Regions from separate parts of the Promicromonospora sp. NPDC059942 genome, predicted to be linked through region 1. Evidence: predicted binding sites of a transcription regulator. Region 1 holds the regulator's gene; the other holds the start of a gene.
What was found. The regulator HspR, encoded in region 1, represses chaperone genes until heat shock. The targets are predictions, from matches to a motif close to AAGTTGAGTCNNNNNGACTCAACTT.
Positions count from the first base shown of each region.

Region 2: ACFV9Q_RS18935 (Hsp20/alpha crystallin family protein) is a predicted target of HspR. The motif match lies at 2,305-2,329, and genes of this name have one in related genera.

Region 1 is NZ_JBHWLR010000015.1:50,824-58,137, reverse strand. Features, by position in the region: gene ACFV9Q_RS21745 (sigma-70 family RNA polymerase sigma factor) at 1-2,735, opposite strand, end outside; gene ACFV9Q_RS21740 (hypothetical protein) at 3,007-3,774, shown strand; gene ACFV9Q_RS21735 (DUF1540 domain-containing protein) at 3,828-4,154, opposite strand; gene ACFV9Q_RS21730 (heat shock protein transcriptional repressor HspR) at 4,318-4,770, opposite strand; gene ACFV9Q_RS21725 (DnaJ C-terminal domain-containing protein) at 4,860-5,870, opposite strand; gene grpE (nucleotide exchange factor GrpE) at 5,946-6,617, opposite strand; gene dnaK (molecular chaperone DnaK) at 6,614-7,314, opposite strand, start outside.
Region 2 is NZ_JBHWLR010000011.1:181,602-188,915, reverse strand. Features, by position in the region: gene ACFV9Q_RS18955 (FAD-dependent monooxygenase) at 1-232, shown strand, start outside; gene ACFV9Q_RS18950 (TetR/AcrR family transcriptional regulator) at 243-857, shown strand; gene ACFV9Q_RS18945 (VOC family protein) at 832-1,185, opposite strand; gene ACFV9Q_RS18940 (S66 peptidase family protein) at 1,263-2,261, shown strand; gene ACFV9Q_RS18935 (Hsp20/alpha crystallin family protein) at 2,365-2,784, shown strand; gene ACFV9Q_RS18930 (ROK family protein) at 2,952-3,893, opposite strand; gene ACFV9Q_RS18925 (dipeptide ABC transporter ATP-binding protein) at 3,890-5,662, opposite strand; gene ACFV9Q_RS18920 (ABC transporter permease) at 5,659-6,495, opposite strand; gene ACFV9Q_RS18915 (ABC transporter permease) at 6,492-7,314, opposite strand, start outside.

The DNA of each region.
Region 1 (7,314 bases):
GCCATGGTCCGCTCGCCCGCCGCAGGCTGGATCTGGGCGGCGGCGAAGGACTGCGTCGGGTTGTTGGCGGGCGTGCTCGACGCGTCGGCGAGGTCGCCGTCGGAGTCCGCGACCTCGCGGGAGAGGTGGAACGTTACGTCGCCCGCCGGCATGTGCGTGCGCTCGGTGTTCACGGAGAGGTCCACCGAGCCGCCGGCCGCGACGGGCAGCTTGACGGTCTTGAGCGTGTCCTCGCCCACGGGCACGGACATGACGGCCGACATCGACTCGTTCGTCTTGTTGGTGATCGTGCCCTGGACGGCCACGGTGCCGCCCGAGTTGACGGTCTGCACGCTCGTCGTGGTGTCCCACGCGGGCTGGTAGCAGTCCACCGAACGGTGGTCACCGGCGGCGACGCGGGTCTCGTAGGTGTTGCCGTCCACGGCCGTGGTCAGCACGAACGTGGCCTGGCCGGCCGGAACGCGCAGGCCGTCGTGCACCGTGACCCGGGCGGACTCGCCGGGCGCCACGTCCTTGCCCGTGGACTCGCGGCTGCCGGCCGCCTCGAGGGCGACGCGCACGACGCGCTGGGTCGTGTTGGTGTAGCTGCCGATCACGGCGGCGTCGGCCTTGTCGACCCCGCCGGTGGCGAGGCAGGACGCGGTGACGGTGCCCACGCCGGCACCGGCGTTGGCCCAGGCCGAGGTGGCGACCAGCGTGGCCGAGGCGGAACGTGCGCTGCCGGCGAGGACCGGCCGGACGTTCGCCACGCCCAGCTCGGCGGGCTGCGCCGTGGACGACGCCGCGGTGGTCACGTTCAGCGACACGTCGACAGCGCCGTCCGGCTCGATCTGCGACGACGACAGGTAGGACCCGGAGATCGGCGAGCACAGCCAGGAGTTCGGCAGGTCACCGGCCCCGCACGAGAGCTGCGCCTGCTCCGACGCCGGCTTGACGCCGTCGGGCAGGGACACGGCGACGGCCCAGCCAGGACCGACCGTGCGGTCACCGGTGCTGACCAGCGTGACGGGCAGCGGCGCGCTGCCCGGGCTGGACAGCGAGACGTCCCGGGTCTGCGCGGACAGCTCCGGGCCGAACGCCGCGACCGTGCGGCTCGGCAGGTCGACGTTCATCGCCTGGAGGCCGTCGGCCCAGACCTTGGCGCTCACCGGGTAGTCACCGCCGGCGTTGGCCTGCACCGGCACGACCACGCTGCGCGTCGCGCCCTGGGCGAGCTCGCCGATCGAGCAGAGCACGACGTTGGCCCGCTCGGTCGGCGTGCAGCCGACCGGGGCCTCGACCGGGACGGAGCCCTCGGTGGTGGGCGCGCTGGGCGACGCGCTCGGCGACGTCGGCATCTCGATCTCGCTGGTGGACGAGCCCGCCGAGGCGTCGGCCTTCGCCTCCGACGACGTGCCACCGGTCGCGACGGGCGTCGGCGTGGCCTCGGCGGTGGGCGGCGCACTGCTGGAGATCAGGCGGCCGCCGATCCCCGTCCCGAAGGAGCCCTCCGGCTTCGCGGCGCTGAGCCCGTTCGGGAGCGTGACCTCGAGCTGGGCGCCGGTCGCGTCGGCGGCGCCCGTGTTCTCCACGGTGAACGACAGGTTCTGGCTCTGCCGGGGTGCCAGCGGCTGCGCGGCGTCCGCGTAGTCGACCTCGATGTACGCGGTGTTCTCGTTGGGCACGACGTCGGTCGGCAGCACGGGGTTGCCGCCCTTGACCTCCTCGGCGGAGCCGCCGCCCGGCAGCTCCCGGCCGTCGTTGGTGGCGATCACCGTGTCGATCAGCGTGTCCGCCTCGGGCGGCGCCGTGATCTGCAGCGCCGCGACCAGGCCGACGGCGGCGACGGCGAGCGCGCCCGCGGCCACGCTGCCACCCGTCGCGGCGGCTGCGGCCGACGCGACGGCGCCCGCGGTGGTGGAGACGGCGGACGACACCGCGCCGGAGAACGAGCCGCTCGACGCCGCGCTCATGGCGGAGGCGGAGTGCGCGCCACCGGCCGCCGCGCCCGCGCCGGCCTTCGCGGCGACGACCATGCCGCCGATCGGGGCGCCGGCACCGACCAGGGCGAGGCCGCCCGCGCCCAGCACCAGCGGGGCGATGACGGTCTTCATGCCGTGCGCCACGTCGTGCAGCTCGAGCACGAGGGCGCTGCACGTGGCGCAGGTGGACAGGTGCTCGTCGATCTTGGTGGTCTCGCGCTTGGACAGGCTCGCCCGCACGTACCCGCCGAGCAGCGGGTTGACGGTGCGGCAGGTGTCGGACGGCGCGTGCGTCAGGTGCTGCTGGAGGTACCCGGCCCGCAGCGCCTCCTTGGCGCGGTAGAGCAGGGCGGACACGCCGTTGGGGCTGAGCCCGAGCACGGGCGCGACCTGGGCCGGCTTGAGCTCGTCCACGAGCACGTACCAGAGGACCTCGCGCCACCGCTCCGGCAGGTCGACGTAGGCCTTGGCGATCACGCTGCGCTCGAAGCCCTCGAGCGCCGGGTCGTCCTTCGAGGCCACCCGGCCGAGGACGGACTCGATCTCGTCGTCGGTGCTCGGTCGGGTGCGCGCGGCGCCGCGCGACACGTCGAACGACCGGTGGCGGACCATCGTGTACAGGTACGGGCGGAACCCGGCGTCGGGGCCGACCCCGCGGCGCAGCATCTCGAACAGCTTGCTGAACGCGTCGGCGACGACATCCTCCGCGTCGGCGGCCGGGACGTACTGGCGGGCGAGGGCGCGAGCGGCGGCCGAGTGACGCTCGTAGAGCACGCCAAAAGCATCGCGGTCACCTGACCTGACCTGCAGGATCAGTTCCGCGTCGCTAGGGGTTTCCCCTGTGCTGCTCTCGACTTGCCTCACGTCTACCCAGACTCTCGCGGTGGTCGCGCTGCCGTTGACTGTCGCCGTCCTGCCAAGACTATAGAGCCAGGCGCAAGATTTAGGGGGTGGAATTCCAGATTCCGGGGTGATGCCCGGGTGAAGTCCGGCACGTCACCTCCGAAGGTGCGTCATGATGTATCCCCGTGAGGGTCCCATCAGTATGAGCGAGGCACAGCAGGAGGCGCGGGTGCGTGTGCACGACCTGCGCGAGCGGTGGCGCGCTACGAGTCTGGCGTCGGTATGGATCCGGCCGAACGACTGGGAGCACCCCGCCGCAGAAGCGCTAGCAGAGGCACTGGCCGAGGGCCGTGGCGTGATCGCGCCGGCCGAGCGGCTCGGTGCGGCGCGCGCCGGTGTGGGTGCCGGGATCACCGAGGCCCTGGACGACGTCGCCTGCCTCTACGCCGCCTTCGGGCGCCCCACGGACGTCGGCGCGCTGCGCGCCGCGGCGATCGGCTGGGTCGGGGAGCGCGAGCGCGTGCCCTACCAGATCGCCACGCACGACCCCTCGACCGGTCTGCCCACGGGTGAGTACCTGGGCGAGCGGCTGCGCGAGACCTACGGCGTGGCCCAGCGCACCGGCTCGACCGCGGGCGAGTCCCACTGCCTGCTGGTGCTCGACGTGGGCCTGGAGAACCTCGACACCTGGCAGCGCCTGGCGCGCTCCGCCGCGATCGGCCGCACCCTGCACCAGGTGTTCGGCGAGGGCCACCCGATGGCCGCCGTGGGCGACGGCACGTTCGTGGTGCTGTGCGAGCGCGGTCCGACGACGGCGGAGCTCGGCCAGTCGCTGCGCCGCGTCGTGGAGCGCAACGCCGAGGTGCTCGGCCTGACGACAGAGGTGCGCCGCCCGACCCGGGTGTGGGTCGAGCGGCTCCCCGGGACGCACGGCGACGCCCTGCTCCTCCTGGACCACCTGGCGCGCTGAGGGTCCGGGTGCTCGACGACGAGCACCCGGACCCTCGGCCCTGCCTGACGTACTCAGACCTGCTGCGCTGCGCCGTTCGGCTCGAAGGTGAGGCAGTCGGCGTGGCCCGGGTCCTCGGGGCCCGGTCCCACGCGGATCGACGTCGCGTTGCACTCCAGGTGGTCGTTGTGGGCGCACTCCGCGCGCTGGCAGGCGCCGACGTGGGCGATCACCTTCTCCAGGCCGCCCTTGGTGCTCAGGGGGATGAACGTGGCACAGGCGGCGTCGCCCGCGTGCCCTCCGATGGTGACGGCGCCGGCGTGGCAGCCGTGCTCGTGGTTGTACCCGCAGCCGTCGATCGAGCACTCGACGACCTCGGGCATTTCCATCAGCGTGCTCATGGCATCTCTCCTCGCTCGGTGCGTCACTCCTGCGGAATACACCGATCGTATTCCGAAATGGCGGATCGCGTAGAGCAAGGAATGCCTTACCTATACTCGGGCGTGCATTCTTGATTAACGAAAGAATGGCATTGCTGAAATCAGCCGCGCACCGAGGAAGCGGTCACTCCTCGCGCCGCGGGGCCGGCCGCCAGAGCACCACGGCGCCCCCGCCGGCGGCACGGTGCTCCAGGTCGACGCGCACCGCCGCGCTGCGGACGCGCTGACCACGCTGGACCACCACGACGTCGCCCGCGGCCGGCCCGGCGGCGAACACGCGCCCCTCCTCCTGGACCCGCATCAGCAGGTCGCCGAGGCGCTCCTCCAGGACGGAGACGTGCGCCTCCAGGTCGAGGATCCGCTTGATCCCGGCGAGGTTGATGCCCTCGCCCTGGGCGAGCCGCTGGACCTGGAGCAGGCGTGCGATGTCGCGCCGCGAGTACCGGCGGCCGCGGCCGCGCGTACGCCGGGGCACCACCAGGCCGAGCCGGTCGTACTGCCGCAGCGTCTGCGGGTGCATGCCCGCGAGCTCGGCGGCCTTGGACACGGTGAGCACGGGTGTGTCGTCGTCGACCATGCGCACCTCCCAAGTCTGTTTTGCACTGTTGGTGCGGGCAGGTTAGCCGAACCCGGTGCGGCAGGGCAGCCGCCCCACCGCACCGGTCGTCATTCCGCCGCCCGCGCGGCCAGCCCGGCGCGCACGTCCTCGCCGTCGCTCTCGGCGGCGAACGTCTCCAGCGCCTGCCTGGCCTTCTTGCTGAGCTTCTGCGGCACGGCCACCTGCACGGTGAAGAGCAGGTCACCGGTCGCGTTCGCCGTCCGCACGCCACGGCCCTTGACGCGCAGCACCCGGCCCGACGGCGTGCCCGCGGGCACCTTGAGCCGCACGGTGGCGCCGTCCAGGGTGGGCACCTCCAGCGTGGTGCCGAGCGCCGCCTCCGCGAACGTGACGGGCACGGTCATGCGCAGGTCCACGCCGTCCAGCGTCCAGACCGGGTGGGGCGTGACGTGCACGGTGACCACGAGGTCGCCCGCCGGACCGCCGGCCACCCCGGGCCGGCCCTTGCCGCGCAGCCGGATCTTCTTGCCGTCGTTGATCCCCGCGGGGATCCGGGCCGTGATGGTGCGGCCGTTGACCTCGAGCTCCGCCGTCGTACCCTCCACGGCTGCCCGGAACGGCAGCGTGACCTGGGCGACGACGTCCGCGCCCGGGGTCGGGGTCGTGTATCCGGTGGTTCCCGCGCCGTAGGCCGTTCGGCCTGCGCCGGCGCCGAACATGGAGCCGAGGATGTCCTCGAAGCCGCCGTTCCCGCCCTGCGGGTAGCGGACGCGCGGCCCGCCCCGGCCGCCCGTGCCCTGGGCGCCGCCGAACATGGCGCCCATGATGTCCTCGAACCCGCCGGCCCCGGCACCGCCGGCACCCGCCGAGAAGCGGGCGCCGCCCGCCATGGCGCGCACCGCGTCGTACTGGCGGCGCTGCTCCGCGTCGGAGAGCACCGCGTAGGCCTCGCCGATCTCCTTGAACTTGGACTCCGCCGCGGCGTTCCCCTGGTTCTGGTCGGGGTGGTACTGGCGCGCGAGCTTGCGGTAGGCCTTCTTGACGGCCGCGTCGTCGGCGTCCTTGGACACGCCCAGCACGGCGTAGAAGTCCTTCTCCATCCAGTCCTGACCGGTCATGGCACCTCCTTCCGCACTGTGGCCCGGAAGCCGGGCCCGCCCCCTCAGGGTCGGGCCCGGCCGCCGGGACCAGGACTACTCGGGCCCGACGACGCCTACGCGCGCCGCCCGGACCACCTTGTCGCCGATCTTGTACCCGGGCTCCACCACGAGGTTCACCGTGGCGGCCGTCGCGTCCGCGTCGGTCGAGTGCATGAGCGCCTCGTGCAGGGTGGGGTCGAACTCCTCCCCCACCTTGCCGAACCGCTCGACGCCGAACTTCTGCAGGCTCTGGTCGAGCTTCTCCGCGATCGCCGCCATGGGACCGCTCAGCTCGCCGTGCTGCTTCGCGCGCTCGACGTCGTCGAGCACGGGCAGCAGCGCCGCCAGCACGTCCTGCACGCCCCGGTCGCGCGCGGCGTCCTGGTCGCGCAGCGCCCGGTTGCGGTAGTTCGTGAAGCTGGCCCGCTCGCGCTGCAGCGCGTCCAGGTGCTCCGCCGCCTCGGCCTTGGCCTTGAGGACCGCGGACGCCTCGGCGGCGTCACCGGAGGGCTCGAAGTCGAGCCCGGCCAGCGGGTCGCCAGACGCGTCCCCCTGGGCGGGGGCCGCGGCGGAGTCGTCCGCCGCGGCGGCGTCGTCCGCCGGAGCGGGCTCGGCCGGGCGCGCCTCGTCGCCGGAGGCGTTCACCTTGCGCTTGTCCGTGAACTGGAAGGGGTGCTCCCCCGAGCCCTCGGGCTCGGGGGGTCCCTGCTGGTGCTCGTCCGTCACTTGCGCTCGTCCTCGTCGTCCACGATCTCGGCGTCGACGACGTCCTCGTCCTTGGCGGACTGGGCGTTCGCCGGCTGCGGATTGCCCTCGGCACCCTGCGCCGCGGGCTGCTCGGCCGCGTACAGCGCCTCGCCGATCTTCTGCGACGACGCGCCGAGCTTCTCGTACGAGCTCTTCACGGCGTCGGCGTCCTCGGCCTCGAGCGCGGCCTTCACGGCGGCGATGTCGGCCTCGACCTCGGTGACGACCTCGGCCGGGAGCTTGTCGCGGTTGTCCGCGATCTGCTTCTCCATGGAGTACGCGAAGGCCTCGGCCTGGTTGCGGGTGTCCGCCTCCTCGCGCCGCTTCTTGTCCTCCTCGGCGTGCAGCTCGGCGTCCTTGACCATGCGGTCGATGTCGTCCTTGGGGAGCGCGGAGCCGCCCGTGATCTTCATCGACTGCTCCATGCCCGTGCCGCGGTCCTTGGCGGACACGTGCACGATGCCGTTCGCGTCGATGTCGAACGTGACCTCGATCTGCGGCACGCCGCGCGGGGCCGGCGCGATGCCGGTGAGCTCGAAGACGCCCAGCGGCTTGTTGTCACGGGTGAACTCGCGCTCGCCCTGGAACACCTGGATCGCCACGGACGGCTGGTTGTCGTCCGCCGTGGAGAAGACCTCGCTGCGCTTGGTCGGGATCGCGGTGTTGCGCTCGATGA
Region 2 (7,314 bases), on a different contig from region 1:
CTGGGAGGCGGGCCTCCGCCCCACGATCACCGGCCACCAGCGCCGCGCCCGGCTCATGCAGCAGCTCTTCGTCCCCTCGGGGCCGGTCGCCGAGCGTGTGCGCGCCGTGGTCCTGGCGGGCCTCGGCGCCGTCGGACGCCTCACGAACCGCAAGACCGCGCGCGGCGCGGAGGCGGGCGGGACCCCGGCGGGCGGCGCAAAGGCCACGGCCGACGCCGGCGCGGGCAGGTGATACTGGGCGCATGCCACGGATCAAGGGCCCCACGTTCCAGGCCCACCACGAGCAGGTCTGGTCCGACCTGACCGAGGCGATGGGGGCCCTGCTCGCCGAGCGCGGCTACGACGGCTTCAACCTCGGGCACGTGGCCGCCCGCGCGGGGATCGCCCGCAACACGATCTACAACTACGCCAAGGACAAGACGGCGCTGGCCGCCAAGATCGCCCAGCACGCCAGCCGCGACATCCTGGCCCGGATCGACGAGATCGCCGCGGGGCCCGAACCGGCCCCGCGGCGCCTGGCGCAGATCGTGGACACGCTGATGCGCTCCTTCGACACCCCGGCGGTGCGCCTGATGCTGCACTCGCCCGCCACGGCGATGCCGCAGGACGTGCTGGAGCACCCGGAGGGCCCCTTCGCCCAGGTCGCCGCCGCCGTGGAGCAGGTCCTGCGCGACGGCGTCGACGAGGGCACCTTCCGCCCCGTCGGCGACGTCGCGCTCACCACGCACCTGCTGAGCGGCATCGTGCGCGCGGGCGCCGAACGCACGGCCTCCGGCGCGGACATCGAGCAGATCCTGCCGGCCGTCACGGACCTTCTGCTGGCCGCCCTCCTCAGTCCGGGTGGTGCACCACGTTGATCACGTTGCCGTCCGGCGCCCGGACGAGGAACCGGCGCACGCCCCAGGACTCCTGGGTCAGCGGGTGCACGATCTCGTAGCCGAGCCGCCTGGCCTCCTCGTACGCGGCGTCGACGTCGGGCGTGTGGACCGAGACGACCGCGTCCTCGGGCGAGGTCGCGTCGCGGGTGACGAGCTGGACGATCGCCCCCGTCTCGGGCGAGGTGCACCGGGCCACCCAGCCCAGGTCGAACTCCTCGGTGCTCAGCCCGAGGTAGCCGGTGTAGAAGTCCTTCGCTGCCGCCACGTCGGCCACCCGAAGGTTGGGCATGATGTGTGTCGCGCGCACGGCGTCCTCCAGTTCGCGGGAGATCTGTTCGCAGAAATCCGGGGCCGACGACGGCGGCGCCGTCCTAGGCTGCGGTCATGTCAGCGCACGCAACCATCGTCCCGCCCCGGCTCCGCTCCGGCGACACCGTCCGCGTCATCGCTCCCGCCAGGTCGCGGGCGATGGTCATGGAGCACGACAACACCCGCTGGATCGACGAGCGGTTCGCCGCCATGGGACTCACGCTGACGTTCGGCGAGCACGTCGACGAGGACGACCAGTTCCGCAGCTCCTCGATCGAGCACCGCGTCGCCGACCTGCACGCCGCGTTCGCCGACCCCTCGGTCGCCGGCATCCTCACGGTCATCGGCGGGTTCAACAGCAACGAGCTGCTCCCCTACCTCGACTTCGACCTGATCGCCGCGCACCCCAAGGTGTTCTGCGGCTACTCGGACATCACGGCGCTGCAGAACGCGATCCTCGCCCGCACGGGCCTGATCACCTATTCCGGCCCGCACTGGTCGAGCTGGGGCATGCGCGACCACTTCGAGCCCACCGGCGACTGGTTCCGCGCCGCGGTGACCGACGACGCCCCGATCGCCGTCGAGCCCTCCGCGGCCTGGACGGACGACCTCTGGTTCCTCGACCAGGACGCCCGCACCCCCGTGACCAACGAGGGCTGGTGGCGGCTGCGCCCGGGGCAGGCGTCGGGCCGGATCGTGGGCGGCAACCTCTGCACCCTCAACCTGCTCCAGGGCACCGCGAACATGCCGTCGCTCGACGGCGCGCTGCTCTTCGTGGAGGACGACTTCGAGTCCAACACGGTCGCCTTCGCGCGCAACCTCACCTCCCTGCTCCAGCTGCCCGACGCCGCCGGGGTGACCGGCCTGGTGGTCGGCCGGTTCCAGGCCGCCACGGGCATGACGCGTGCGGCGCTCGACGAGATCGTCGCGCGCCAACCCGCGCTGGCCGGCAAGCCGGTGCTGGCGGGCGTCGACCTCGGGCACACCAGCCCGTTGCTCACGATCCCGGTCGGCGGCACGGCCGACGTCGTCGTGGGCCCGGACGACGCGAGCCTGACGATCACCAGCCACTGACACGGGGCGCGGGAGGGGCCACGTCCGCCGTCGGCGAACCCGGAAATTGAGTCGGGTCGACTCAGGTTGTACCCGTCATCAGACCCGTCCGGAGGAGGACATCATGACCACCGTTCTTACCCGTTCCCCGTTCGCCAGCACCTGGCTGCGCGAGCCGTGGAGCCAGCAGCTCGGCGTCTCCGAGGGCGTCGTGCCCGCGGCCGACGTCTACCGTGAGGGCGAGGACCTCGTCGCCCGTCTCGACCTGCCGGGCGTGAACCCGGCCGACGACATCACCGTCGAGGTCGAGGGCCGCAAGCTCGTCGTCCGCGGCGAGCGCAAGGACCAGCGCTCGGAGGAGTCCGAGGGCCGCCGTATCTCGGAGGTCCGCTTCGGTTCCTTCCGCCGCGTCGTCACGCTGCCCAAGGCCGTGGACGGCGACGTCGTCCGCGCGTCCTACGACGCGGGCGTGCTGACGGTCACCGTGCCGGGCGTCTTCGCCGGCACCACGCCGCAGCGCATCGAGGTCACCACCGCCGCCTGATCCCCCCAGGCAGCCACCCGACGGCGCCCGACCGCTCACCGCGGCCGGGCGCCGTCCGTGTGTGTGGGGCAACCGACCGAACTCACCGAGATCGGTCCCCTGCGTTGAGATCGGTCCATCGCTGGACCGATCTCAACGCAACGGACCGATGTCATGTGCGCCGCCCGCTAGGGCCGGGCGAGCGCCGCCGCGCCCACCACCGTCGCGTCGCCGCCCAGGACGGCACGACGCACCTCGACCGTGTGCCCCGAGACCGGCGGCTCGTCGTCCAGCCGGGCCCGGATCGCGGGTTCCAGCAGGTCCCAGGCGTGGGCCAACCCGCCGCCCACCACCACGTGCCCGACGTCGAGCAGCGCCGCGAGCACCAGCACCGCCGACCCGACCGCGAGGCCGGCGTCGGCGAGCACCCGGAGCGCCGCCTCGTCGCCGGCCCGCGCGCGGGCCTCGATCTCCGCGGCACGGACGCCGCCCGGCCCCCCGCCGTCCGGTCCACCGCCGTCCGCCGCGGCCGAGCCCGCCCCGACCACCTCCGCGTACCGCCGCTCCACCGACCGTCCGGACGCGAGCGTCTCCAGGTGCCCCCGCTGCCCGCAGGTGCACCGCGCGTCGCCGAACCCGGGCATGTGGCCGATCTCCCCGGCCGCGCCCGCGCCGCGGTACAGCGTGCCGTCCAGCCACAGCGCTCCCCCGACGCCGGTCCCGAGCGCGATGCCCGCGGCCGACCGGACGCCGCGGACGGCGCCCCAGGTCGCCTCGCCCACGAGGAACGAGTCGACGTCGTTCGCGACGGTCACCGGCAGCCCGGTCCGGGCGGCGAGCCCCGAGCGCAGGTTCGTGCCCACCCAGTCCACGAAGGAGTCGCTCGCCGCGAGCACCTCGCCCGTCACCGGGTCGACGACGCCCGCCGCCCCGACCCCGACGGCGGCCACCGGCACACCCGCCGACGCCGTCGCGCGCGCCACCAGGTCGGCCGCGACGTCGAGCATCGCCGCGCCGCCCGACGGCGTGGGCGCGGTCGCGGAGGCGAGCACCTCGCCGTCGGGCGTGACGACGGCGGCCTTGATCTTGGTGCCCCCGATGTCGACGCCGGCCGTGGGCCGGTCCGTCATCGGGCGGCACCGGCGGCCGGGGCGACGTCCTCGGCGGAGGCCAGCCGCAGCCGCGCCGCGCGCCGTGCCCGCTGCGCCACCGGGTCCGGCGTCGGCACCGAGGCCAGCAGCTCCGCGGTGTACAGCTCGCGGGGCGCGCTGAACACCTCCGCCGTCGCGCCGCTCTCCACGAGGCGGCCCGAGCGCAGCACGGCCACGCGGTCGGTCAGCTCGTGCACCACGCCCAGGTCGTGGCTGATGAACAGGCAGCCGAACCCCAGCTCCGCGTGCAGGTCGCGCAGCACCTGCAGCACCTCGGCCTGCACGGACACGTCCAGCGCACTCGTCGGCTCGTCGGCCACCAGCAGGCGGGGGCGCAGCGCGAGCGCGCGGGCGAGCCCGATGCGCTGCCGCTGCCCGCCGGAGAACTCGTGCGGATAGCGCCGCTCGGCGCCCGCGGGCAGCCGGACGGCGTCCAGCAGCTCCCGCACCCGCGCCCGCTTCTCGGCCGGGGACAGCCGCCGCCCGTCCCGGCCGTGGATCGCCAGCGGCTCCGCGATCGACTCGCCCACCAGCCGGCGCGGGTCGAGCGACCCGCCCGGGTCCTGGAACACGACGCCGACGTCGGCCAGCAGGCGCCGGCGCGCCCGGCCGCGCGCCCGGGCGACGGACGTCCCGAGCAGCAGCACCTCGCCCTCGGACGGCGCGAGCAGGCCCAGGCAGGCCCGGCCCGCCGTCGACTTGCCCGAGCCGGACTCGCCGACCAGGCCCAGCATCTCGCCCGCGCGCACGGTGAGGTCGAGGCGCTCGACGGCGCGCACGTGGCGGCCCTGCACCCGGTAGTCGAGGCTGACGCCGCGCAGGTCGAGCACGACCTCGCGGTCGTCGTCCGGGCCTTCGGCCGGCCGCCCGGCAGGAGCCGCGCCGACCGCCGCAGCCCCGGCAGAACCGGCACCGACAGACCCGGCACCCACGGCAACCACGCTCGCCGGCGGCGCCGCCGGCACCGCGTCCAGCAGCGCCCGCGTGTACTCGTGCGCGGGGGCGAGCAGCACCTGCTCCACCGGCCCGTGCTCCACGATCCGGCCGCCGCTCATCACGGCCACCTCGTCGGCGAGGTCGGCCACCACGCCCATGTTGTGCGTGACCAGCAACAACGCCGTGTCGTGCTGCGCCACCAGCTCGCGCAGCAGGTCGAGGATCCCGGCCTGCACCGTCACGTCGAGCGCCGTGGTCGGCTCGTCCGCGACGATCAGCCGCGGCTTGCAGGCCAGCGCGATGGCGATGACGACACGCTGCCGTTGCCCGCCGGACAGCTCGTGCGGGTACTGCCCCGCCCGCCGCTCGGGCTCGGGGATGCCCACCGACCGCAGCAGCTCCACGGCCCGCTCGCGGGCGACGGCGCGCGGCACGCGCTCGTGGTTCAGCACCGCCTCGGCGACCTGGTCGCCCAGGGTCATGGTCAGGTTGAGCGCCGTCATCGGCTCCTGGAACACCATGGACGCCACGCGGCCGCGCAGGTCCACGAGCTGGTCCTCGGGCGTGGTGACGACGTCGCGCAGGCCGTCGCCGTCGGCCAGCTCGACCGAACCCGTGACGCGCGCCGTCCCGGGCAGGAGGCCCAGGACGGACAGCGAGGTGACGCTCTTGCCGGAACCGGACTCGCCCACCAGCGCCACCACCCGGCCGCGCCGTACCTCCAGGTCGATGCCGCGAACCGCGGGCACGTCCCCGGAGTCGGTGGAGAAGGTGACGTTCAGGTCCGCGATGCGCAGGACGACGTCGCTCATGCGGTCCTCCCCTTCACGTCGACGACGTCCCGCAGCCCGTCGCCCACGAAGTTCAGGGCGCAGACCACGATCACGATCGCGAGGCCCGGCGGCAGGATGAGCCACCACGCGCCCTGGTAGATGTAGTTGATGCCGTCGTTGAGCATGGCGCCCCAGTCGGTCGTGGGCGGCTGGACGCCCATCCCGAGAAAGCTGATGTAGGCGACGAGCAGGATGGCGTCGGCCACCTGGAAGGTCGCGTTGACGACCACGGTGCCCACGGTGTTGGGGATGACGTGGGTCAGCACGGTGCGGCGGTGCGTGGCACCCATCGCGCGGGCCGCCACCACGTAGTCGCGTGTGCGGACCGACAGGGCCTCCGCCCGGATGAGCCGGGCCGGGACCAGCCAGGACACCAGGCCCAGCACCACGATCATCATGCCGACCGTCGGCCGCACGATGGTCGAGAGCACCAGCAGCAGGAAGATCGCGGGGATGGCGATCCCGGCGTCGACCACGCGCATCATGACGGCGTCCACGACGCCGCCCACGTACCCGGCCACGGCGCCCCAGAGGGTGCCGACGACGGTCGCGAGCGCCCCGGCCAGCACGCCGACCAGGAGCGACACCCGGCCGGCCACCATGAGCCGGCCCAGGTTGTCGTAGCCGAGCGCGTCGGTGCCGAGCGGGTGCCCGTCGACGCCGGGCGGCAGGTTGGCGGCGCCGAGGTCGGTCGCGACCTGCTCCGTGGGGTACACGAGCGGGCCGATCAGCACGAACAGCACCAGCACGGCGAGCGCCACGGCGCCCACCATCGCGAGCCGGTTGCGGGCGAACCTCCGCAGCCCCGTCATCGCAGACCTCCTCGGGTGCGCGGGTCCAGGAGGGCCTGGAGCAGGTCGGCCAGCAGCGAGCCGACGACGGTGGCGACCGAGATGACGAGCACGCAGCCCAGCAGCACCGGGAAGTCGCTGCTCTGCGCGGCGCTCCAGAACAGCAGGCCCATGCCCGGGTAGTTGAAGAGCTGCTCCACGACGAGCGCGCCGCCGAACATGACGGGCAGGTAGTAGCCGAGCATCGCGACGACCGGCGTGAGCGAGTTGCGCAGCACGTGCCGCAGCACGACGCGCCGGTAGGCGGTGCCCTTGGCGCGGGCGGTGCGCACGTAGTCCTCGCCCAGGTTGTCGAGGGTCGAGGACCGCATGTAGCGGCTGAACGTCGCCACGATCGGCACGGCGCCCGTCAGCACGGGCAGCACCAGCCCGGCGGGCTGCGCCAGCACCTCGGCGATCCCGGTGCCCTGTGGCGCCGCCGCGGGGAACAGCCCGGCGTTCTGGCTGAGCAGCAGGATCAGGAGCATCCCGAGGAAGAACGTGGGGGTCGAGTAGGCGACGATCGCCAGCGTGGACAGCCAGTAGTCGACGGCGCGGTTGCGGCGCACGGCCTGGTAGATGCCGGCCGGGACGGCGATCAGCACCGCGACGACCAGCGAGAGCCCGGTCAGCAGCAGCGTCTTGGGCAGCCGCAGCGCGATCGCGTCGGAGACCGACTGGTTGAGCAGGTACGACTCGCCGAGGTCGCCCGTGAGCGAGCGCCCCAGGAACGAGAGGTACTGGAGCACCACGGGCTGGTCCAGGCCGTTGGCGGCCTCGAAGGCCGCGATCTGCTCGGGG